DNA from 4 places in the Rummeliibacillus sp. TYF005 genome. Region 4 is predicted to be linked to each of the others. Evidence: riboswitches for the same ligand, from Rfam matches in the RefSeq annotation. Region 4 holds a riboswitch; each other region holds the start of a gene.
What was found. A riboswitch is a leader RNA that binds a small molecule or an ion and turns the genes downstream of it on or off. The one in region 4 is predicted to bind S-adenosylmethionine.
Positions count from the first base shown of each region.

Region 1: it holds a riboswitch for S-adenosylmethionine, as region 4 does, so the genes downstream of both, metK (methionine adenosyltransferase) here and CW357_RS07290 (methionine ABC transporter ATP-binding protein) in region 4, are expected to answer to the same signal.
Region 2: it holds a riboswitch for S-adenosylmethionine, as region 4 does, so the genes downstream of both, CW357_RS12270 (O-acetylhomoserine aminocarboxypropyltransferase/cysteine synthase family protein) here and CW357_RS07290 (methionine ABC transporter ATP-binding protein) in region 4, are expected to answer to the same signal.
Region 3: it holds a riboswitch for S-adenosylmethionine, as region 4 does, so the genes downstream of both, metA (homoserine O-acetyltransferase MetA) here and CW357_RS07290 (methionine ABC transporter ATP-binding protein) in region 4, are expected to answer to the same signal.

Region 1 covers NZ_ML122572.1:32,371-37,414, reverse strand. Annotated here, with positions in the region: gene CW357_RS13985 (MFS transporter) at 1-88, shown strand, start outside; gene CW357_RS13980 (S16 family serine protease) at 605-1,234, shown strand; gene metK (methionine adenosyltransferase) at 1,289-2,494, opposite strand; SAM riboswitch class I at 2,760-2,875, opposite strand; gene pckA (phosphoenolpyruvate carboxykinase (ATP)) at 3,076-4,662, shown strand; gene CW357_RS13965 (hypothetical protein) at 5,026-5,044, opposite strand, start outside.
Region 2 covers NZ_ML122565.1:40,461-45,504, reverse strand. Annotated here, with positions in the region: gene CW357_RS12275 (homoserine dehydrogenase) at 1-181, opposite strand, end outside; gene CW357_RS12270 (O-acetylhomoserine aminocarboxypropyltransferase/cysteine synthase family protein) at 523-1,818, opposite strand; SAM riboswitch class I at 1,954-2,069, opposite strand; gene CW357_RS12265 (DASS family sodium-coupled anion symporter) at 2,357-3,829, shown strand; gene CW357_RS12260 (NADPH-dependent oxidoreductase) at 3,950-4,681, shown strand; gene CW357_RS12255 (hypothetical protein) at 4,761-5,044, opposite strand, start outside.
Region 3 covers NZ_ML122555.1:32,827-37,870, reverse strand. Annotated here, with positions in the region: gene CW357_RS09220 (sodium:solute symporter family protein) at 1-548, shown strand, start outside; gene CW357_RS09215 (aminotransferase class I/II-fold pyridoxal phosphate-dependent enzyme) at 694-1,875, opposite strand; SAM riboswitch class I at 2,274-2,379, shown strand; gene metA (homoserine O-acetyltransferase MetA) at 2,611-3,519, shown strand; gene CW357_RS09205 (elongation factor G) at 3,621-5,044, shown strand, end outside.
Region 4 covers NZ_ML122550.1:25,459-30,502, reverse strand. Annotated here, with positions in the region: gene CW357_RS07305 (carbon-nitrogen family hydrolase) at 1-201, shown strand, start outside; gene CW357_RS07300 (Y-family DNA polymerase) at 600-1,856, shown strand; gene CW357_RS07295 (YolD-like family protein) at 1,896-2,231, shown strand; SAM riboswitch class I at 2,353-2,452, shown strand; gene CW357_RS07290 (methionine ABC transporter ATP-binding protein) at 2,581-3,594, shown strand; gene CW357_RS07285 (methionine ABC transporter permease) at 3,584-4,276, shown strand; gene CW357_RS07280 (MetQ/NlpA family ABC transporter substrate-binding protein) at 4,332-5,044, shown strand, end outside.

The sequences.
Region 1 (5,044 bases), on a different contig from region 4:
ACTTTCAGGGGTATTTTGTGCATTAGGCAGTCTGTTTGTTATTTTACTCAAAAAACATGATCCTAAAAATGAAATTATTATGGATTAAACTTTAAACAGTAATTCTGTGTTTATTCAGCCTTCTTTCCTAGGAATCACTCTTCTTCATCTTCTTTTTATTTTGCTTGCTATTCTTACTACCCGTTAATGTCTGTTGAATCTGAAACAGTTTGAATGTTATTTTACGTTCTATCATCCAACATAATAGTATAAATAGTTTTATATACTATTATGTTCCAGTTTCAATATTAAAATCCAGATAGGCATATCAAGTAATATAAGGAGTGAATTTCTCATTTTTAGAAATAAAAAGAATATGTCTTTTCTTTTAGTTAGCTTTTTGTGCATTTTATTTTATCCCATATTTCTACTACTATATCTTCAAAACAAAATTAGTGGTTCATCTTTTATTCTTTTCTTTTTACTTAGCCTAATTATTCTAACAACTGTTCATATTTTAAAAAGGAAAAAAGTATACAAAAGAAAAATCAGCTATGCAGTTTGTATACTTTTTATATTATTTTGTTATGAGCTTCCGCTAATTTTTTATGATGCTACAACACATGTGGCACTTCTTTATCAGCCACCTGAGGAAATTATCGAAGGGACTAATATCTATTTACTTGGTGTGAATAGTGTAGAATTCTCTTTAACAAAAAATAAATTAGATGTTTCGAAAATCTTAGAAAGACAACATGTCAAGCCACTTGCTATCGTTGAAGGTGATAATAAAGATCGCTATGCTAGTAAAAATAGACAACTTTTAAGCTGGCTTCATCTTAAAGAAGACACTACTGAACAAATGAAGAAAAATGTTAGTTACTATTTAAATCAAACTGATCAAAAAACTAATCAAAAAATAGATGCATTTCTAAATAGAGAACGTATTGGTGGAGATAGCGGAGGTTTAGCACTTGTATTATCTGGAAAGGTTAAAAATGGAGATTTGCAAAACGAACACCCTATTGCCATAACTGGATCAATTGACAAAAATGGAGACGTAAAACCAATTGGTGCGTTAAAAGAAAAAATCCAAATCGCTAGTATTTCAGGCATTTCTTATATGATTATTCCAAGCGAAAATAAAAAAGAAGCTATTAAGATACGAAAGGCGATTAATAGTAATATTCAAATTTTTGATGTAGCAACAATTGATGAGGCAATTGATGTTGTTGAAAAGATTAATGAAAAATAAAAAAGTCGATCACTTTTTTGTGAACGACTTTTTTATTTTGTTAAAACTTCACTTTTATTTTGGAGAAACAGCAAATTTAGCTTTTAATGCTGCTGCTTTGTCTGTATTTTCCCAAGGCACATTCAAGTCTGTACGACCAAAGTGACCGTAAGCTGCTGTTTGTTTGTAAATTGGGCGACGTAGGTCAAGCATTTTTATAATTCCTGCTGGACGTAAGTCAAAGAATTCTCGAACTGCTTCTACTAGATCACTCTCTTTAACTTTCCCAGTACCGAAAGTATCGACTGCGATTGATACTGGTTGTGCAACACCGATTGCATATGCAAGTTGTACTTCTGCACGTTCTGCAAGACCTGCGGCAACAATATTTTTCGCAACATAACGAGCTGCATATGCACCAGAACGGTCAACTTTTGTAGCATCTTTCCCAGAGAAAGCACCGCCACCATGACGAGCATATCCACCGTAAGTATCGACGATGATTTTACGACCAGTAAGACCTGCATCACCTTTAGGGCCACCAATTACGAAACGGCCTGTTGGATTGATGAAGTATTTTGTGTTGTCATCTAGAAGTTCTGCCGGTACAACTTTGGCAATAACTTCTGCTTTTAAATCTTTTTTAATTTGGTCTAAAGATACTTCTTCATCGTGTTGAGTAGAAATAACAATTGTGTCTACTCTAACTGGATGGTTATTTTCATCATACTCGATGGTTACTTGTGTTTTACCATCAGGACGTAAGTAATCTAATTGGCCTGATTTACGAACTTCTGTTAAACGACGAGCTAATTTATGTGCCAAGCTAATTGGAAGTGGCATTAACTCAGGTGTTTCGTTGCAAGCATAGCCGAACATTAAACCTTGGTCCCCTGCACCAATTGCTTCAATGTCTGCATCTGTCATAGATCCTTCACGTGCTTCTAATGCTTTGTCAACACCTTGTGCGATATCAGGTGATTGTTCACCTACAGCAACAAGTACTGCTAGGTTTTCTGCATCAAAACCGTATTTACCACGAGTGTAGCCAATTTCCGCTACTGTATCGCGAACAATACCTTTCATATCTACATACGTAGTAGTTGTTAACTCACCTGTTACAAGTACTAGACCTGTTGTAACCGTTGTTTCACATGCTACACGTGCATTTGGATCTTTTGCTAAAACAGCATCCAAAATTGCATCTGAAATTTGGTCACAAATTTTATCTGGGTGTCCTTCTGTTACGCTTTCTGAAGTAAATAATCTTCTGTTTGTCATTTGGTTTCCTCCTATTATCAACGAGATCCTCTCGAAAAAAAGATACGGTACTCATTACCCATGTCCGTTTAAGTTCTAAACGTCAAGCCAGCTATAAGCTGCTTTTTTAACACGAGGATATAGAAAGTGCCATAATATAAATAGAATGCAACAAATCGCATATAATAATGAAACAAATCAGATTTGCTTCTATTTTTTGAAAAAAAAAAACCTTTCACTCATCGAAAATCAATGAGGAAAGGATATGTTTCGTAAGCACCTTTCACTCTTATCGTTCAAGGAATCTTCCTTGCATCAGATTAGCACCAACGCATCACGTGAAAGATAATGCAGGTTGCCGGGCTTCATAGGGCCTGACCCTCCACCAGCTCGGGATAAGAGTATCCGTTCTAATGCATATAGTAAGTGATATTACTATGAAAGTCAAACTTATTTTCTTATAGTAACAAAAAAATCAAAATCATAAAAATAAATCCCTATTAGTATAGACTATTCATTTCAATGTGTTATACTAATTCTCGAGATGAAGAATAGAAACCCTTTTAAAGGGTAATAACATAAAAAGGAAGGTACGAACAAAGATGAATTCAGTAGAAATTGCGAATGAACTGAAGGGTTTATTACAAGGAAATAACATTTCAGAACAAATTTCAGTCCCACAATTAGTGGAAAAAGCAACTTCCCGCGGTGAAGCAATCTTAACAGTAGATGGCGCTGTTCGTGCAGTAACAGGCAAATATACAGGTCGTTCACCTAAAGATAAATTTATGGTAGTCGAAGAATCTTCTAAAGATCAAATTGATTGGGGTAAGATTAACCAACCAATTTCTGCAGAAGTATTTGATTCATTATATAACAAAGTTGTTAACTATTTAAAACAAAAAGAAGAAGTTTTTGTGTTTAAAGGCTTTGCAGGTGCAGACAAAGATTCTCGCTTAGCAATCCGCGTTGTTAATGAATACGCTTGGCATAATCTATTTGCTCACCAACTATTCATCCGTCCTACTGATGAAGAACTAAATGCACATGAAGCTGATTTCACTATTTTATCCGCTCCTACTTTTAAAGCGGACCCAAAAGTTGATGGTACAGCTTCAGAAACTTTCATCATCGTATCTTTAGAAAAACGTATTATTTTAATCGGCGGCACTGAATACGCTGGGGAAATGAAAAAATCTATCTTCGGTATTATGAATTACTTATTACCACAAAACGGAATCCTGCCAATGCATTGTTCTGCAAATGTAGGCGAACAAGGTGACGTTGCTCTATTCTTTGGTTTATCAGGTACTGGTAAAACAACGTTATCAGCTGATGGTAATCGTAAACTAATCGGTGACGATGAACATGGTTGGTCTGATAACGGCGTGTTCAATATTGAAGGTGGTTGCTATGCAAAAACAATCAACCTTTCAGCTGAAAAAGAACCTGAAATTTATAATGCTATCACATTCGGTACAGTGCTTGAAAATGTTATCGTAGATTCCGAAACTCGAATTCCTGACTACGATGATGAGACACTAACACAAAATACTCGTGTTGCATACCCAATCCAAAACATCGAAAATATCGTTGATCCTTCTATTGCAGGTCATCCAAAAACTGTTATTTTCTTAACAGCAGATGCTTTTGGAGTTTTACCTCCTATTAGTAAGTTAACGAAAGAACAGGCAATGTATCACTTCTTATCAGGTTTCACTTCAAAAACACCTGGTACAGAACGTGGTGTTGTAGAACCTGAACCTGTATTTTCAACTTGCTTCGGAGCTCCTTTCTTCCCATTACACGCTACTGTTTATGCAGAAATGTTAGGGAAGAAAATTGATGAACACCAAGTAAATGTATTCTTAGTAAACACTGGTTGGACTGGCGGAAGTTATGGTGAAGGTAGTCGTATGAAACTTTCTTACACTCGTAAAATGGTACGCGATGCTATCGACGGTAAACTTAATGATGTATTTACTGACAAAGACCCTATCTTCGGTCTTGCAATGCCAACTGCAATCGAAGGTGTACCAACAAATCTTTTAAATCCACGTAATGCTTGGGCTAATAAAGAAGCTTATGATAAAAAAGCAACAGAATTAGCTGGTATGTTCCATGAAAACTTTAAAAAATTCGGTGCAGCAGCAGAAGAAATCACTAAAAATGGTGCACCACTCGCTTAACTAAAAATTATTTAAAAACCTATAAGTAAATCCAAAATCGTATGAAAAACGAGCAGTATATTCAACTGCTCGTTTTTTTGTGCATTTTTTATCTGGAGAGACTTTAGCGTTTATGGTGAAATGAATTTATTTTCTCCTGGGATGGGTTTATACGCTCTGGTGGTCCGTTTATCCGCTCCTGTGATTGGTTTATCCGCTCTTGAGATAGTTTTATTCGCTCCTGAGACGGTTTTATCCGCTCCTGTGATCCATTTATCCGCTCGAATTCAAATTTTATCCGCTCTCTAAGCAATTTACGTCATAAAATCTCCCCCACATTTCTGCACAACAAAAAAACATTACAACAAATGTGTAATGTTTTCATTAATCTGTATCATCTGGT
Region 2 (5,044 bases), on a different contig from region 4:
CTGTTAATAATTCTTTTGGAGCATGTGAACGCGGCTTATTCACATTACTTACAAGAATTTTAACAATCTCAATATCTACTCCTAAAGTATCTTTGAATTGCTTTCGTTTTTCATTTACTATACGAAAAATACCTTGACCAACTGTACCGAAACCAAGAATCGCTACCTTCACTGTTGTCATATCATTCGCCTCCAAATTTCTCTTCTTTATATTGTGAAATACATATGTTCACTTCATACGCATTCAATTTGTGATTTATCTATCATTAACATGTGACCTATACATGTAAAGAAATCTTTAAATACTGAACTTAAAGTTGATTTTAGCTCACATACGGACAGATTACAAGAAAAATCTTTCTGAGAAGGACAATTGTTTTTTCTGAGAGGTCATGAAAACCGCTTACATCATTGATTTTATCGAATTTTTAGATTATTTTTAAAAAGCCAATTTATATAAGAGAAAAAGAGTGAACGTGTTTAACGCATCACTCTTTAAACTTTTGCTTCCCGAATCCAGTTTTATTTTGCCTCTTCAGGTTTACCGACTTTCGCAAATGCGGCCTCTAGTGCTTCTATTATATCTTCCGCAGCTTCTAAACCAATTGACAGACGAACTAATTCTTCCGGAACACCAGATTTTTTCAATTCTTCTGGACTTAATTGTTGGTGTGTTGTAGAAGCAGGATGAATGATTAGAGAACGAGCATCCCCAACATTCGCCACGTGGCAGAATAATTCAATGTTATCAATAAGCTGACGACCAGCACTTCGTCCACCTTTAATACCAAAAGTAAGGACAGATCCAAAACCATTTTTCAAGTATTTTTTAGCATTTGCAGCAAATTCGCTATCATCAAATCCATTGTAATGCACCCATTCTACTTGGTCATTTTGACGAAGATATTCTGCCACTTTTCTTGCATTTTCATTATGATATGGAACTCTTAAATGTAAAGTTTCTAATCCTTGGAGTAAATTAAACGCAGCGTCAGGGCTAAGTGTTGGTCCAAAATCTCGTAATAATTGAACGCGTAAACGAGTTGCAAATGCTGCATTTGCTGTATCAACACCGTAACGTAAACCATGATAAGATTCATCTGGCTCTGTATAATCAGGGAATTTACCACGTGTCCAATCAAATTTACCGGCATCTACTACTACCCCAGCAATAGTTGTACCATGACCGCCTATCCATTTTGTTGCAGAGTGAACAACAACATCTGCACCAAATTCAATTGGATTGCAACCTACAGGTGAAGCAAATGTATTATCAATGATTAATGGAATTTCATGTTTGTGTGCAATTTTTGCTAATGCTTCAATATCTACGATTGAAAGACTTGGGTTTCCAATGGTTTCAGCATAGATAGCTTTTGTATTATCTTGAATAGCTGCTTCAAACTCATCATTATTTTTTTCGTTGACAAATGTTGTTGTAATACCATAACGAGGTAACGTGTTCGCAAATAGATTATAAGTTCCTCCATAAATACTAGATGCGGATACAATATGATCACCTGCACGTGCGATGTTCAATATTGAAAATGCGATAGCTGCCATCCCTGAAGATAAAGCAACTGCTGCTGTACCTCCCTCAAGTAATGCAATTCGTTTTTCAAATACATCTACAGTAGGGTTCATAATACGAGAATAGATATTGCCTGGTTCTTCTAATGCAAATAATTTACGTGCATGTTCAGAATCTTTAAATTTATATGCAGTTGTTCGGTATACAGGTACTGCAATAGCTCCTGTTGTTGGATCTGGTGTTTGACCACCATGAACTGCTAAAGTCTCTTTACGTAATTCTGTCATTTTAAATTCCTCCTAAAAATTTTTTAGATGGAAAACGGAGGTGTGTTAAAGGGTTTTTATAAAGTCATTATTCCAATGCTTATAAAAAATAAAAACCCTTCTTCACGTAAGAAGAGGGTTGATTAGCATTTCCTCCCCTTATCTTTCAGACTCGCTTAGAATCTGTAGGAATTAGCACCGTAGCAAGTATTCATAAACTTACTGGTTGCTGGGCATCGCAGGGCCTATCCCTCCGCCGCTCTTGATAAAGGTTATTTTTTTATTCCATCTTGTTGAGGTAAGTATAGAAGATAAATAGAATAAAAGTCAACAACTTTCTGAATAATTAATCATTTTGAAAGGGATTTATTTCTTGTATTATATTTTTTGTAAGAATCACTAGTACAATATTTTCCTATCTTTTTAATCTTACTTCATAAGATAAACGTGTACTTTACAAATAAAGTATTTCATAAATTTTCCTTTTTTCGACATATATATGCACATTATATCAATAAGCACAGCCTTATAATGGAGATAAAGGAAATGAATGATAATTATGGAGGAAGTTAAAAAGAAAAAGAATTTAAAACCTCTATGGATAGGACTTGCTTTTGCTGTATTAATAATCATGACATTTTGGCCAAACAGCGGAAATTTACCCGTAGCTGGTCAAAGGAGTTTAGCAATTCTTGGATTTGCCGTTATTTTATGGGTTACAGAAGCTGTTTCTTATCCAGTAAGTGCAGCCATGATTATAGCAATTACTGGAATATCAATCGGATTAGCACCCACTCTTGAAGATCCTTCACTAGAGTATGGTACAGCTAATGCTTTGAAAATGGCTTTAGGTGGTTTTAGCAATTCTGCCGTCGCATTAGTGGCTGCTGCTCTTTTCTTAGCTGCTGCCATGCAAGCAACAAATTTACATAAGCGACTTGCCTTATGGATTTTATCCCTGGTCGGTACAAAAACTAAAAATATCGTATTTGGAGCAATCATCGTTTCGATTATATTAGCATTTTTCGTACCAAGTGCCACAGCTCGGGCAGGAGCAGTTGTGCCCATCTTACTAGGTATGGTCGCTGCATTCGGCCTACCAAAAGATAGTAAACTAGCTGCATTATTAGTCATAACTTCTGTACAAGCTGTATCTATTTGGAATGTTGGCATTAAGACAGCTGCTGCGCAAAATATGGTCGCATTGAGTTTTATCAATAAAGAATTTAATACGGATATTTCCTGGAGCCAATGGTTTATATACGCAGCACCATTCTCAATTATTATGTCCATCGTGCTATTCTTTGTAATGATTAATCTGATTAAACCTGAAACTCAAAAAATTGAAGGCGGCAAGGAATTGATTGAATCCCAGTTAAAAGAACTAGGACCTGTCAAATCCGCTGAAATTCGTCTAATTATTATTTCTTTAATTTTATTATTCTTCTGGGCTACTGAAGGAAAGCTACACCCATTTGATACGACAACTGTTACAATTATTGCTATCGCAGTATTATTAGCCCCCAAAATTGGTGTCTTTGATTGGAAACAAGTAGAAGGTCTTATTCCATGGGGTACTATTATTGTATTTGCAGTAGGTATCTCACTCGGTACAATATTACTTGATACACAAGGTGCTCAATGGCTTTCTACTAAAGTATTCGGTTCACTTGGCTTAGAACATATGCCAATTTTAGCAACAATTGCTTTAGTGTCATTATTTAATATTCTAATTCACCTTGGTTTCGCAAGTGCAACCAGTCTATCTTCAGCATTAATTCCAATTTTTATTGCACTAACAACAACTATTGATTTTAATATTAATAATGTAGGATTTGTAATCATCCAACAGTTTGTTATTAGTTTTGGCTTCTTACTACCTGTAAGTGCACCTCAAAATATGCTTGCTTACGGTACCGGAGCCTTTACTGTCAAAGATTTCTTAAAATCAGGTATCCCAATTACTATTGCAGGGTATTTGCTCATTTTAATATTTAGTGCAACCTACTGGAAATGGATTGGTTTGCTTTAAAACTTACAATTAGTGAAATGGCGAAGAGTATTAAAACCTCTTCGCCATTTGTTTCAGTAGTAACTTTCTATAAAATCCCGTATAGTGAAAATGATACCTACTATAAAGGAGTGACATTTAGTGGTCAAAGATCTATTACGTAGTCATACATCTGTAAGAAAATATACTGGTGAAAAAATCCCTAAAGAAGTCGTGTATGATTTAATCGAAACTGCTCAAATGGCAGCAACTTCACACTTTATCCAAGCTTATAGTGTTATCTGGGTAACGGATGAAGAGAAACAACAAAAACTTGGCGAACTATCAAACAATGCGTTTCAATTCCAAACAGCTGGCGCAGCTTTTCTATTTTGCGTAGATTTCAAACGTTTACAAATTGCTGGTAAAAAGCAAGGTGTTGAAATTGTAGCGGATTCGGCTGAAAATGTCCTTGCCGGTGTAGCAGATGTATCCTTATTTGCGCAAAACTTCGTTATTGCAGCAGAGGCAGAAGGTTATGGAATTTGCTATATTGGTGGGGCGCGAAATCAACCAGAAGCAATTAGCGAATTATTTAATTTACCAGACTATGTCTTCCCGTTATTTGCTATGACAATTGGTAAACCTACGAAACGTAACGAAACAAAACCACGTTTACCTTTAAATGCTATACTGCATGAAAATAATTATGATGTAGAAAAGTATGATCAACTATTAGATGAATATGACGCAACATTAGAAACATATTATGCAAGTCGTTCTTCTAACAAGAAGATGGCTAATTGGACAAAACAAATGGCTGATTTTCTTATCGAACAACGCCGTCCTTTTATCAAAGACTTCTTAGCTAAAAAAGGTTTTACTTGGAAATAGTATTCTTTTAAGAAAAAAAGGCCAATGGTAAGTATCCTTCCATTGGCCCTTTTTGACAACAAATTGTATCCTTGTAAATCTACTCTTCTATACCTTGAATCGTCATTTCTTTAACTGGTAAGAAAACATCTGTTGAATTTACATATTTTACTTCCACTTGGTCGCCCTCTTTTAAATATACTGCAAGAGGTGCTAATTCGGAGCTGACAATATAATTTTCTTTGTTATCTAATAAGAAAGAAATTGTCGTATAATCACCGTTTTTCTCTTTATAAACTCGGATTACTTTTCCTTTAGCTATTTTTTCTTCACTTGAAGAACTACTATTTAAAGAACTACTTCCCGAGCGATTAATCACTGTTT
Region 3 (5,044 bases), on a different contig from region 4:
CTACAGCTGGTGGCTTAATGATTTCTATTTCTTCGTCGTTTGCACATGATATTTATTACCGCATTATCAATCCACAAGCATCTGAACGAAAACGTCTACTTATAGGTCGTATTTCAATTGTTGTTGCAACACTACTAGCTGGTCTTATTGCATTAAACCCACCTGGTGCCATTACCCAAATTGTTGCATGGGCATTTGCAATTGCTACCGGTACTTTCTTCCCTGCACTCGTATTAGGCGTCTGGTGGAAGCGGGCTAATGCAAAAGGAACTATGGCTGGCATGCTTGTCGGTTTAGCTGTGACACTTCTTTACATTTTTAGTGCAAAGTATGGTGGCTTTACGATATTAGGCATTATCGATACAGGCGCTGGTATTTTCGGGGCGATAGCTGCCTTCGCTACTAATTTAATTGTGTCACTCTCAACACGTGCACCTTCACAAGAACTTCAGGACGCGGTTATAAACCTACGCTATCCAGAAAAGATGATTTATAAAGACGGTGAAGTTTATTTAAATGAAGGCTCATCGAAGGATATAAAGAATTAAGAGGGGGAGCAGTTTACCCCCTTTTTTTATGGAATCAAAGTATTGGGGTTTTAGTTAATGAAAAGCTCCACTGGTTAAGCTTAAACAACAAAAAAGTTCAAACTTGTCAAGAAACAAATTTGAACTTTGAAATATAACTCAAAATTTATACGCCAACTTCAACTTTTGAAAGCTTTCCCAGACGTTCTACAGCCTCTTTAAGTAAAGATTCTTCTTGAACTAATGCTAGACGGACATAATTTTTACCGGCATCTCCAAATATTGAACCTGGAACCATTACAACGCCTGTTTTTTCAATTGCATGATATACAAAATCGATGTCGTTCATCTCTTGATTAGGATATTTTGCAAAAACAAACATTCCACCTTCTGATGGTGTAACATTCCAACCAATACTCTCTAAACCTTCGACTAAAATATGGTGACGTTTTGTAAACACAGAACGTAAACGATCAGTGATTTCTTCAGCATGATCTAAAGCTACACATGCAGCATCTTGAATCGGTTGGTAAGTACCATAGTCAAGGTTCGATTTTAGTTCTTGTATAATCGAAATCATTTCAGCATTACCAGCAATATAAGCAATACGTGCTCCTGCTAAACTAAAACTTTTAGAAAGAGAATTGATTTCCATGCCAATTTCTTTTGCGCCAGGTGTAGATAAGAAACTCATAGGCTTGCCACCATCAAAATAGAATTCTGAGTATGCAGCGTCGTGAAGTACTATTATATTGTATTTTCTTGCAAATGCTACAACTTTAGCGAAAAATACTTCAGATGGCATTGCAGGTACAGGGTTACCAGGTAAATTTAAAATCATCATTTTTGCTTTTTCAGCAATTTCAACTGGAATCGCATCAAAGTCTGGTAAAAAAGAATTTTCTTCTAACAAAGGCATATAATAAGGAATTGCTTCTGCTAGGTGAATACCGGCATCATAGGCTACATAGGCGGGATTTGTTGTTAAAACATAATCTCCCGGGTTACAAAAGGCCATTGGTACATGAACTAAACCTTCTTGAGAACCCATAGTTTGAATAATTTCTGATTCGGGATCTAAATCTACATTACTACGACGTTTATAATAATTTGCAACAGCTTGGTAGAATTTTTTCGTTCCGCCCAAAGTATAACCGTAAGAACTTGCTAATGCTGCTTGATTAGAAAGTTCCATACGTACTTTTTCATCGGGGGGGAGGTCTGGGCTACCGAGACTTAAATCGATTAACTTAGTACCAGAAGCTGCTTTACGATTGGCGGCCGCTTTTAAATCTCCGAATATTGCTTTTGGAAACATAGCCATTTTTTTTGATCTTTCGATTTTCACTAGTAAGCACTCCTTAGTTAAAACTTAAATTTAACAATTATTTTATCATAGTTATCTATTATATAACAGTAAAAATTAGAAAAATTAAAAAACATAATCCGCATACAAAAACATATCCAGGAAGAATAGTCAAACTTAGTAGGTAATATAATAGATTTAATCTAAATATGTATAAAGAGTCTATTTCAAAATCCTCCTTAGTTTAAAAATGGATACTGATTGTAACCTACATTCATGTGGCTTTTTTTCAATTTTCATACTAAATTCTCCATAATTATCATAAGCTAGGAATAAGTGGTTCTTTTTCTTTAAAGTTGCTTAAGTTTCTGTTTTTCTTGTATTTTCTGAAAAGTTTGCAATATCAGCATTTCCATGTTAGGATTACATTAATTGTATAGATCTTATCAAGAGAAGCTGAGGGAAATGGCCCTATGAAGCTTCAGCAACCTCTGCTCTGCAGAAAGGTGCTAAGTCCTACAAGACAACTGTCTTGGAAGATAAGAAAACTGAGCGGAATTTAAACCTCTTTTCTTATCATAGAAAAGGGGTTTTATTTTTTATCACTCAATTACATTAAGCTAGTTCCTACATCAATTCCACCTATATAACCTAACAAACTAGTGTTAGGTTGAGAGAAGTAATTGTAGGAATTTAAGTTAGTGATTTCAATTGTCAAATTATGAATAATCTTCTCAATCGAAAGTGATTAAAGATATTCAAAAAGGAGAGTTACAAATGCCAATTAATATTCCTAAAGATTTACCTGCTACAGAACTGTTAAAAAAAGAAAAAATATTCGTAATGGATGAAGATCGATCTAGAAGTCAAAATATTCGTCCTTTAAATATAGCTATATTAAATTTGATGCCACAAAAAGAAAAAACAGAATTACAACTTCTTAGACTTTTAGGTAATACACCTTTACAAACAAACGTAACATTTCTAAATACTGCAACACATGAATCAAAAAATGTAAGTAAATCTCATTTAGAAACTTTCTATACTACTTATGAAGAGGTTAAACATCGTCGTTTTGATGGACTGATCATTACTGGTGCCCCAATTGAGCTTATGGAATTTGAAGATGTTGATTTTTGGGAAGAAATAAAGCAAATAATGGATTGGTCAAAAACAAATGTAACATCTGTTTTACATATTTGTTGGGGAGCACAAGCAGCCCTTTATCATCATTTTGGAATTGGAAAATTCCCGTTACCTGAAAAGTGTTCAGGAGTTTTTAACCATACAGTAAAAGATTCAACTGTAAAATTATTAAGAGGGTTTAATGACGTGTTCACAGCACCACATTCACGTAATACTTCGGTTTCATTAGAAGAAGTCGAAGCGCATCCTGAATTATCAGTGTTATCCTCTTCTGATGAAGCTGGCCTTTTTATAGCTATTTCAAAAGATGAAAGATTAATAATGGTAACTGGCCATTTAGAATATGATGCTTGTACATTGAAAGATGAGTATGAAAGAGATGTCGCAAAAGGTTTAGACATCCCTATACCTAAACATTATTTTCCAAATGACGATCCAACGAAGAGGCCTTTGAATGTTTGGCGTTCACATACACATCTACTATTTTCAAATTGGTTAAACTATTATGTATACCAAGAAACACCATATGAATGGGAGTGAACAGACCGTTGTAAGCAAACGAATGCTTGCAACGGTATTTTTTATGAGAGAAAGGATTTGATATACTAATGTTAATGAAATATTAGAAATGAGGAAGTACAATGTTTAAAACAATCGGGGTTTTAGCACATGTCGATGCTGGTAAAACGACATTTTCCGAACAGTTGTTATTTCATACAAATAGTATAAAAACTAGAGGCTACGTAGATCATAAAGACGCTTTTTTGGATTACAATGCGATAGAAAAGGAAAGAGGAATAACTGTTTTTGCGGAACAAGGTAGATTTATAAAAAATGGAGATACTTATACAATTATCGATACGCCTGGACATATAGACTTTTCTCCTGAAATGGAAAGGGCTATAAAAGTAATGGATTATGCAATAGTCATAGTAAGCGCTGTTGATGGAGTAGAAGGCCATACAGAAACAATTTGGCAACTCCTCAAAAAACACGAAATTCCTACTTTTCTATTTATCAATAAAATTGATCAAGAAGCTGCAAATGTTCCTAAAGTACTTAAAGAATTGCAACAAGAATTAGATCAAAATATTCTTCCAATTACTAACTGCTTAACAAATCAAACTCTATCAGAATCAGTTATTGAATTTATCGCTGAACATGATGATGAATTATTAGAAAAATATTTGGAACAAAATATTGATATGCAACTTTTTTTATCAACATTTCGACGCTTGATACAAAATAGAGAAGTATTTCCTTGTGCATATGGTTCCGCCTTAAAAGATATCGGTATAGTAGAATTTTTAGATCAAATTTCTATTTTAACGGAAACAACATATAATATAGAGCGCCCTTTTACTTCAAGAATATTTAAAATTAGACATGATAATAATAGGCAACGAATTACATTTATGAAGGCGTTAACAGGTACATTAAAAGTGCGTGATGAACTGAAGTTTGGAGAGAATACAGAAAAAGTAACAGAAATTCGATTATATAATGGCAACCAATATGAAGTTGTAAAAGAAGTAAAAGCTGGTGAAATATTTGCTGTTACTGGAATTTCTAGTGCTGCTATTGGAGATATAATTGGGGAGGAAGTTACCGATTATGGTCTATCAGTTAATATAATCCCAACATTACAATCGAAAGTAGTAAATGAAGGTAATGAAAATATAAAGGATGTATTAGCTTATTTTCAATTATTGGATGAAGAGGATCCTTCTTTACATGTAATTTGGAATGAGAGATTCCAAGAAATCCATTTACATGTTATGGGGATTATTCAGTTAGAGGTATTAACTGAAGTTGTTAAAAATCGATTTGGTTTACATATATATTTTGAAAAACCTCAAATATTATATAAGGAAACAATAGCATCAAAAGTAATTGGATATGGTCATTTTGAACCTCTAAAACATTACGCTGAGGTGCATCTTCTAATGGAGCCAACTGAAAGAGGAGCAGGTATAATATTTGAAAATGCCTGTCAAGCAGATGACTTATCTGATGGTCACCAAAGATTAGTGAAACAACATATTTTTGAAAAAGAGCACCATGG
Region 4 (5,044 bases):
AATCGCATTAGTCATAAAAAAGAAAACTTTAATGGTCAATCGATGGTGATTGAGCCATGGGGAGAAGTATTGTGGACAGGGAGCGAAGAAGAAGAGTTAGCCATAGTCGATGTTGACTTTTCAAAAGTCGATGAGGTGCGTCAGAAGATTCCAGTATATGATGATAGACGCCCAGAATTGTATAAGGATATTTTGAAATAATTATTTAAACCCATTTTGCTGAGCAGAGTGGGTTTTAGTTTGGGGATTTTCATATATTTTTTTACGGATTAAAGCATGAGAACTAAATGGACGCATTATGAAAGCCTTTTTTAATTAATGACATCAATTTCACGGAACGTGGATACAATTCAAAATTGCGTGGATTGAAGACGAGAAAGCGTGGATTAAACATGCATTTGCGTGGATTGAAGACAGAAAGGCGTGGATTGAACAAGAAATTCCGTGGATTAAATAGCACGATCTTTAAACGGACTTCCTGAAAAGGATAATACCAACAAAAATATTGTTGTTTATTGGTAAGTGCGAATTCTTACTTGCCATCTCACTTATCTCATTTTAAAATAAGAACAAACGTTCCTTTTGTGAGGTGTGCTGAAATGTATGAAAATATGCCGAGAAGATCCATTATGTGTATAGATATGAGATGTTTTTATGCTAGTTGTATGGCTACTTTAGCTCATTTAGACGTTGAAAAAGAGGCAATTGCAGTTATAGGGAATTTCGAACAAAAAGGAAGTATTGTACTGGCTGCTTCTCCAATAATGAAACAACGTTTTCAAGTGAAAACTGGAACGAGACTATATGAGATACCGAAGCATCCAGATATTCATTTGTTTGAACCTAAGATGGAATACTTTGTACGCATGTCAGTCGAAATCACCAAGTTATTGAACAGCTATGTGCCGAAGGAGGCCATCCATGTATACAGCATTGACGAAAGTTTTGTGGATCTGACTGGCACTGAAAAACTGTGGGGAGATCCTGTAGAAACAGCACACCAAATCCAATATGAACTCTATAACCAATTTGAAATTCCTAGCACAGTTGGGATGGGTCCTAATATGTTATTAGCAAAACTTGCACTTGATTTAGATGCAAAAAAAACAGGGTTTGCGAAGTGGGACTTTGAAGATGTAGAAAAAAAGCTATGGCCTGTTGCACCATTATCTAAAATGTGGGGAATTGGCCATCGAATCGAGCGAACCCTTAATAATATGGGGATTTTTTCTGTTGGGGATTTAGCGCACGCTGATTTAACAACATTAGAAAGGCATTTTGGTATTATGGGCAATCAACTCTACTATCACGCTTGGGGAATTGATCTATCAAAAGTTGGCGAAGCGCCATTGATAGAAGGTCAAATTAGTTATGGTAAAAGCCAAATATTGATGCGGGATTACAACACTAAAACGGAAGTGCTCGCCGTACTTCTAGAAATGTGTGAAGATGTGGCAAGAAGAGCGCGTGAAGCTTATAAAGTAGGACGTACGATTACGCTTGGGATTTCTTATAGCAAAAACGCTTTTGGAGGAGGTTTCCAGCGTTCACGTACGATAGATGAAGCAACAAACGATACGATGATTATTTATCAAATTTGCCAACAGATATTGAACGAACAATACAACGAGCGCCCTGTACGACAAATCAGTGTCAGTATTTCAAAGTTAGAATCAGAACATTCTATGCAACTTAGTTTTTTTGATAAAACACGTTGGAAACGGCGACAACTTGGGACCACAATGGATCACCTTCGTACCCACTATGGTTCTACGGCTCTATTACGTGCCGTATCATATACAAATGCAGGAACAGCTATCGATCGTTCTAAATTACTCGGTGGGCATAAAATTTAAATCTAAAACTGATTCCAATACTAAGGAGTGGTATTACAAATGTTACGTGATCGAGGTAACATAAAATGGACTGCTATGATGTTGCCAGAACATGTACAAAGACTAAGAACCTGGCAACAAGAAGATCAGCAAATCACAAAGCCGACCTTTGATGAATGGACCCTACAAGCCTTAGAGGAAGAACTTTTGCAAGCATATTACGGCAAAAAAGAAGTATTATTAGACGTTTGGCACCAACAAACTAGTGTTCACTATAGAGGAATCATCACCAAACTAATTAGCGAAGAAAAAAAGCTATGCCTACACAATGATACCCAATATAAAGATAAATGGGTTCCGGTAGAATTTATCCTCAATGTTAAGGTATTTGAATAATAGACATAAAATAAGCCAATATAAAAATATTTTTAAATAATTTATTTTTTCTAAAAATAGATTGACAAATAATATAAAAAGAAATAATATGGTTAACATAAACTTACAACTTAACAAATGGAATTTATCAAGAGTGACTGAGGGATAGGCCCTGTGAAGTCCAGCAACCCCCGTTTGGGAAGGTGCTAATTCCTACAGAATTTATTTCTGAAAGATAAATCGACATCTGATTAGAAGATACATCTTTCAGTAGAAGGATGTATCTTTTTTTAGTAGGAATACATAGTTTTTCAATAGAAATTATGAATTTTTGTGCAATAGTAATTTAACAATGATTAGAGGGATGTATATGCTGGAAATACAAAATGTATCAAAGATTTACAAGGTAAAAAAGAAAAGCGTAACCGGTGTAGATCATGTCTCATTGACAATTGATAACGGAGAGATATTTGGAATAGTTGGTTATTCTGGAGCAGGCAAGAGTTCCTTATTACGGTGCATTAATTTATTAGAACAGCCAACAGATGGACAGATATTAATCGATGGTCAAGATTTAACAAAATTAAAAGGTGAGCAACTTCGACAAGCACGATTGAAAATCGGGATGATTTTCCAACACTTTTACTTAATTAGCCAAAAAACAGTAGGGGAAAATATTGAGTTTGCATTGAAAGCTGCAAATATATCAAAAGAAAAGAGAAATGAAAGAGTCAAAGAGTTGCTCCATATGGTTGGTTTGTCAGATAAAAAAGATGTGTTTCCAGCCCAGTTAAGTGGTGGACAAAAACAGCGTGTGGGAATCGCAAGAGCATTAGCTAATAACCCCTCTATATTACTTTGCGATGAAGCAACATCAGCGCTTGACCCAACAACAACAACCTCTATTTTACGATTGTTAAAGAAAATCAACCGAGAACTTGGTATTACAATTGTTCTAATAACACATGAAATGGATGTTGTGAAGGAAATTTGTGATCGCATGGCTATTATGCAAAATGGAAAGGTAATCGAAGAAGGTGCGGTATATGATATTTTCGCCAATCCTGAAAAGTCGCTAACTCAGGAATTTATCAGCAGTGTAGTGTCTTTTGATATTCCGCCAACCATTTTACAAAACGTTAAAGGTAAGGTAGTCAAAATTTTATTCAAAGGCGATGTAGCTGGTGAAGGTGTTATTTCAGATATGCTACAGCAATTTGAGGTACGTGGGAACTTTCTACACGGCACAATTGAATATATACAGGAAAGACCTCTTGGTATTTTTCTAATGGAACTGAATGGGCAAGTGGCAGATATTAACCGTTCGATTTCCTATATGGAAAGTCGTGGAGTCACAGTGGAGGTGTTAAACAATGCTATTTGATCCTAGTCATTTTACAGAAATGCTTCCTGATATTTGGAAAGCATTTGGTCAAACGCTTCTAATGGTAGGTATTTCATTAGCAGTGGCCTTGGTCATTGGTTTACCACTTGGTTTGCTTTTATTCATCACAGGAAAAGGCTTGTTTTCTACAAGTAGATCCGGTTTACTTGGTAACCGCTTTGTGAATGTAGTGGTTGGCTTTATCGTTAACTTAATACGTTCAATTCCATATATCATTCTTTTAGTAGCGTTATTCCCAGTTACTAAGTGGTTAATAGGCGATACGATAGGGCCTATTGCAGCAAGTGTTTCTTTGTCAGTCGCATCAATTCCGTTTTTCGCAAGACTTGTTGAAACATCACTTCGAGAAATTGATAAAGGTGTTATTGAGGCGTCTATTGCAGTAGGGGCGACACGTTGGATGATTATTAAAGACGTGTTACTTCCAGAAGCAAAATCTGGTGTCATTCAAGGAATCACCATGACTATTATTAGTTTAGTAGCATACTCAGCAATGGCAGGAATTATCGGTGGTGGTGGTATCGGTGACCTAGCAATTCGCTTTGGCTACTACCGTTATGACAACACTATTATGATCGCGACAGTTGTGATATTAATCATCATTGTCCAAGCAATTCAATTAGCAGGAGACGCGATTGCAAAAGCAGTCGATAAACGTTAAAAGTAACTAGCATTCTGAAAAAATAGCTTTTTATAAAAAATTGGGGGTTTTAAACATGAAGAAATTTTTGTTTAGCGTATTAACGCTAGTACTAGCAGTGGCTTTAGCGGCTTGTGGTGGAGATAAATCAAAAGATACAAGTAAAGCAACAAAAACAAAAGACATTACAATTGGTGCAACAGCAGGTCCATATAGTGATATGCTTAAAAAAGCAATCGTACCGGAGCTTGAAAAGAAAGGATACAAAGTAGAGTTAAAAGAATTTAGTGATTATATCCAACCGAACAAAGCATTAGATTCTGGTGACATTGATGCGAATTTATTCCAACACTCTATCTACTTAGAAAACTTTAACAAACAAAATGGAACAAAAATCAAAGGTCTAATCATTGTACCAACAGCACCAATGGGCTTTTTCTCTAAAAAATATAAATCAGTCGATGATATCAAAGATGGAGCAACAATTGCCATTGCAAACGACCCATCAAACTTAGCTCGTACTTTAAAATCTTTACAAGATCAGGGACTAGTCAAAATTGATGATAATATTGACCAATTAAAAGCTTCTACAAAAGATATAAAGGAAAATCCTAAAAACTTAAAATTCAAAGAAATTGAAGCAGCAGGACTTCCTCGTGCTGTAGAAAGTGCGGATCTAGCTGGTGTACCAGGAAACTTTGCATTAGCAGCAGGTATGAAATTAGACGATGCCGTATTCCTAGAAAACATGCCTGATCAATTCCGTAATGTCGTAGCAGTGCGTGAAGC